Regions from separate parts of the Hydrogenophaga laconesensis genome, predicted to be linked through region 2. Evidence: riboswitches for the same ligand, from Rfam matches in the RefSeq annotation. Region 2 holds a riboswitch; the other holds the start of a gene.
What was found. A riboswitch is a leader RNA that binds a small molecule or an ion and turns the genes downstream of it on or off. The one in region 2 is predicted to bind cobalamin.

Region 1 (2,386 bases), on a different contig from region 2:
GACAGCAGGCATGAGGAGTTCTTCCTCTGAGACGGTGAGCACACTGGTGCCTCCCTCGCCTTGACACCGCTCGTGACTTCATTTTGCGCACAACTGCGCATAGAAGCCGACCACTCCAGCCGCATCGAGTCAGCCCAAGACAGCCATCTTGCGCTGCGCAACATCTCGAATACCAGAGCCACCGTGGCAGGAGAGTTCTTCAAAAACAGCTCACCCGCCTGGGCTAACCATGCGTTTTCATGTGACCTCAGCGCCGCAAGACGGGGCGCCGCGTCAACCAGTCGGTCGTGCCCCACAGCCGCACGAATGCGGTCAAAATGAACTCGCAGGGGCGACAGCAGCCACTTGAATCCGCTGCTCTGGCTCTCCAGCAACTCACTCAATTGCGCGCTGTCAGCCTCCTTTTCGCCACTCCAATTCGTGGATGCGATGTCACTCATCACAGCGTCATATCGCGATTGAGGCACAACGAAGTCTGCAAGGCCACCAAAGAGAGCGTCGGCGGCATTGAGCGGCACACCCGTGAGGGCTACGAATTGTCCCGTTCGCCCGGGCATCCTGGAGAGGATCCAGCTCGCACTGATGTTTGGGTACCGTGCACCGAAGGCTTCGGACACGCAGATACACGTCTGCGGAGTCACCACGCGGTGAGTGGCGCTTGCAAGCAAGCCAAGCCCGGAGCCCGATACCAGACCATGCCCCCAGCATGCTATCGGCTTAGGAAACGAGTGAATCAGATGGTTGAGCCGATACAAGTGCTCAAAGAACTCCGCGGCGTCGGTCTGACTGAGCTGACCAGGCACGTCAGGCGCCAAGTCGAGCAGCGACGCTATGTCACTGCCTAGACAAAAGGTCTTGCTACCCGATGCATCGAGCACAACACCCGCAAAACGCGCGTCGTCAGCCCATTGATCCAGCTGAAACAACATCGACTTCACAATGTCGAGCGAGAGCAAGTTGTGCCGCTCAGGTGCATTCAGGATGACCCGACCAAAGCTATGCCCGCCTGCTGTTAGAGCGGTCTCAAAGATGACAGGAGATGGGCACTTGGCCAAGGACAAGCGCCGCTTCATGACGCGCCCTGCATGGTTGAGTCCGTCGCTGACGACGAAGCTACTTCCGCTCGAATCGGACCACACCACTGTTTCATGCGACTTCCCCCAACGCACTGCGTCCCCGCAGGCACTATGGCGAACGACTATGGGAAGGCGCGATCAAGGGTGGAACGTCTGCCATGCGATTGGCAGCTTGCTCAGCCCCGAACACGCTCACCCGCAGCGTCCAAAGGAGTTGAGAGGGCCGGTATCCGGGCTGGCGGAGCGGCACTGCGACAAGCACATTGCCAGGTACTCTTGCCTTCCCATGCTCGAGGCACAGTGGCTGCGTCGCTATCGCGCCGCCTAAGAGAACCAAAATCCGCTGACCGTTGCGGGGGCAGCACAGGAATGTGTGTCACAAGGGACACTTTCACCTGTTTCCCGTTTAACTCCGTAGCCAACAAGGACTGCGAAGCACCTTCTCACCTGAGCCGAACTGACCCATGAAAGTCACTCGGCTCACAAATTATAGGACGGCCCTTCCAGCTGTGCGTCGACTCAGCGACTCATCGCATTCCCGCGGATGCGCTACGCCTTCATCGCTTCCCAAGTGGAGGCTCTCGCGTGAGCAGCAAACTCGCGCTTGGTCGCGCCCATATTGCTCTTGCGCGTCCACGTCTCTCCGCTCAGCAGCCGATACGCGACTCCGACCTCCGGCGCCTTACCCTGGCTGTCTAGGTCAGAGCGCTCCTTGCTTCGGGGCCGAGTGCCTCCGACGAGATCCGCGAGCGTCGACTCCATCTCGGCTGAGCGCATCATCTTCAAAAGGTGAATGACCGCATCCTTCTTCGTGCGGCCCATGCGAACCAGCTTGTCCGCCAAGAAGTTCATCGTGCTCTCGAACTCCTTCACGGACTGCTCCTCAGCCTGTTTCATCAGCGAGGTGGCCAAGGCGCGGAGCTCCTCAGAACTCATTTTTGAGGTGTCTTGATTCATAAGGCCCGCCTATTCCTCTGCGTCGTCCACGACGACGTCCCGCCCCCGATAGCCCATCGCCTTGGACGTCTTCTCCCAATTCGCACCCAGCTCAACATGCTTGATGCTCAGCTCTGTCTCGCCCATGGCCCGCAGCAGCAGCAAGGCATAACCTAAATTGAAAGAGCCCCGGTTCACTCGTAAACCGAGGGCCTTTTCCGAGATGGGGTAGCCCAGCTCCTCAAGGCGGGCAGCCAGCGTTTTAAATCTAAAACCGCGGGTGGCCATCACCCCCTTGATGAGGTTGCGCGCTTGAACATCCCACTCATCGGGCGCGCGATCCTCACGTTTGTCGGCCATCGGCCCTCCTTTGC
Region 2 (2,386 bases):
CCAGCCACGCAATGTACCAAGCCCGGGCTCTATGAGCATTGGTTCAAGGAAATATAAAGCCCGGCGCGCACTGCAGACAGTTCAAATTGTAGAGGTTGCGCGAGACGGGAGCAGACCATCGGTCGATATACCTGAGCGGGTGACAGGCGGTGTGTCAGAGCAGCCGGCCATCCTTGTCGAGCGTCTGGTCGAGTCGGCGCATGAGTTCTTCCACGCGCGCCTGCGTGTGCGGGTCGAGGGGTTCGTTGTCGAAGCCGCCACCGGCCTCCGCGAATGCGCTGTGCTCGGGCTGCCCGAACGACGATGCCTGGAAGCTTTCGGCCTCCTTCTGCGAGAGCTCGAACGCGAGGTTGAGTGAGGCCAGCACCGCGATGCGGTCGCGTGCCTTCACTTTGCCGGCATCGCGGATGCGGCACATGGCCGTGTCCACGCGTTCCACCGCGTCGAGCAGTGAGGCTTCGCCGCCAGGTGGGCAGGAGAGCAGGTAGCTCTGGCCCATGATCTGCACTTCGATCTGTTTGCTGCCGGGCTTGCTCATGAACGTTCCTTGCGGTTGTCTGGGGGGGCGTCGGTCACGCCGGGTGGCAGGCGATCAAGCAGCGCATCGATGCGGGCACGGGCGGCCATCAGACGGGACTTGAGCGAGTCGCGCTCGGCCTGCAGCGCATGCACCTGTTCAACCAGCAGGCTGTTGGTGCGCTGCAGTTCCTCGTGGCGAAGCAGAAGCCGCTCGACACGTTCGGTGATCTGGTCAATGTGCTTGGGATCGGCCATGTTGGGGGACTCGGTGTTTTTGCATTGTAGGGTTGCCCTGCGCGCCCTCGACTTAGAATGCGCGGTGTTGGTGCTCGCGGTGTGGTTCTCATGCCGCAGTTCAACGGGAAGCAGGAGGGTGAATCCCCAAGGATGAGCCTAACCTGCGCTGCCCCCGCAACGGTAAGCAGACGAGTGGTCGTGAGCGCATGCGCGAACGGCTGTCTCAACCTTCGTCAAGCAGCCACTGGGCGACACGCCGTGTCACCTGGGAAGGCGATGGAGGTCGGTCTGTCAGCCCGGATACCGGCCAACAAGGTGGTGGTGCGTCTGGCGACAGAGGCACCACCGTGATGCCCAGGCACCGTCGGGGAAGACGGTGAGGGCCTTGTCCGTTCTGTTTCATCATCATGAAAAATTGCACCCTGGCCGTGCTGCCGCTGGCGTTGCTGGCTGGCTTCGGTTCGTCCGCCTCCCACGCACAACAAGCCTCCGCTCCCACCACCCTGAAGGAAACCGTGGTCACGGCCACGCGGGTTGAAACCCGTACCGACGCCGTTCTCAGTGATGTCGTCGTCATCGAGGCCGAGACGATCCGGCAGTCGGCCGGTCGCTCCCTGTCGGAGATCCTGTCGCGCCAGGCGGGCATCCAGATGACCGCCAACGGTGGACTGGGAAAACAGTCCGGCCTTTTCATCCGTGGTACCGAGGCACGCCACATGCTGCTGCTGATCGACGGGGTGCGCTACGGCTCCAGCACCTCGGGCTCTGCCGTGCTGGACAACATTCCGCTGAGTGCGATCGATCGCATCGAGGTGCTCAAGGGCCCTGCATCGGGTCAGTATGGCAGCGATGCCGTGGGCGGCGTGGTGCAGGTGTTCACCCGACGCGGGGCGAAGGGGTTCCATCCGCAGGCCAGCGTCACGGTGGGCAGCTATGGTCACCGTGAGGCCACCGCCGGCTTCAGCGGCGGTACCGATGAGCTGACCTACAGCCTGAACGTGGGCAGGTTGCGCGAAGATGGTTTCTCAGCGACCAACAGCCGGGTGGCTTTCGGCAACTACAACCCGGACAAGGACGGCTTCGAGCAGGACAGCGTGTCCGGCTCGCTGCGCTGGGCGTTCGCTCCCGGCTGGAGCACCGACGTGCATTTCACCCAGGCCGACGGAACAAGCCGGTTCGACCAGGGGCCGGGCACGTTCGACGTGCGTTCTGAAACCACCACCCGGGCGGCGGGCTGGGGCCTGGAGCGCAAGTGGTCGGCCGATTCGCGCACGCAACTCCGCCTCTCGCGCAGCAACGACAAGTCCGACAGCATCAGCTCGCCCGCACCGGCGGATGTGTTCAACACCGCCCAGACGCAGATCACACTGCAGCACGACTGGAACACCGCTCTGGGCAACCTGCTCGTGGGTGTGGAGTCGATCAAGGAAGAGGTGACGGGAACGCAGGCGTACGCGGTGCGCTCGCGCACCACGGATGCGGCCTTCATCGGTATCACGGGGCAGGCGGGCAACCACCTCTGGCAGGCCAACATGCGGCGGGACGACAACTCGCAGTTCGGCGGGGCCACCACAGGCTTTGCGAGCTACGGCTACCAGCTCACGCCGAACTGGCGCCCCCACGTTGCCTA

Region 1: another riboswitch for cobalamin. It lies ahead of J2X09_RS08460 (enoyl-CoA hydratase/isomerase family protein); the one in region 2 lies ahead of J2X09_RS10020 (TonB-dependent receptor domain-containing protein).

Annotation. Positions count from the first base shown of each region.
Region 1 is NZ_JAVDWE010000003.1:376,152-378,537, reverse strand. Features, by position in the region: gene J2X09_RS08460 (enoyl-CoA hydratase/isomerase family protein) at 1-1,139, opposite strand, end outside; cobalamin riboswitch at 1,281-1,534, opposite strand; gene J2X09_RS08455 (hypothetical protein) at 1,626-2,033, opposite strand; gene J2X09_RS08450 (DUF6471 domain-containing protein) at 2,043-2,372, opposite strand.
Region 2 is NZ_JAVDWE010000004.1:290,954-293,339, forward strand. Features, by position in the region: RNA gene ssrS (6S RNA) at 1-82, opposite strand, end outside; gene J2X09_RS10010 (cell division protein ZapA) at 155-538, opposite strand; gene J2X09_RS10015 (DUF904 domain-containing protein) at 535-774, opposite strand; cobalamin riboswitch at 826-1,082, shown strand; gene J2X09_RS10020 (TonB-dependent receptor domain-containing protein) at 1,164-2,386, shown strand, end outside.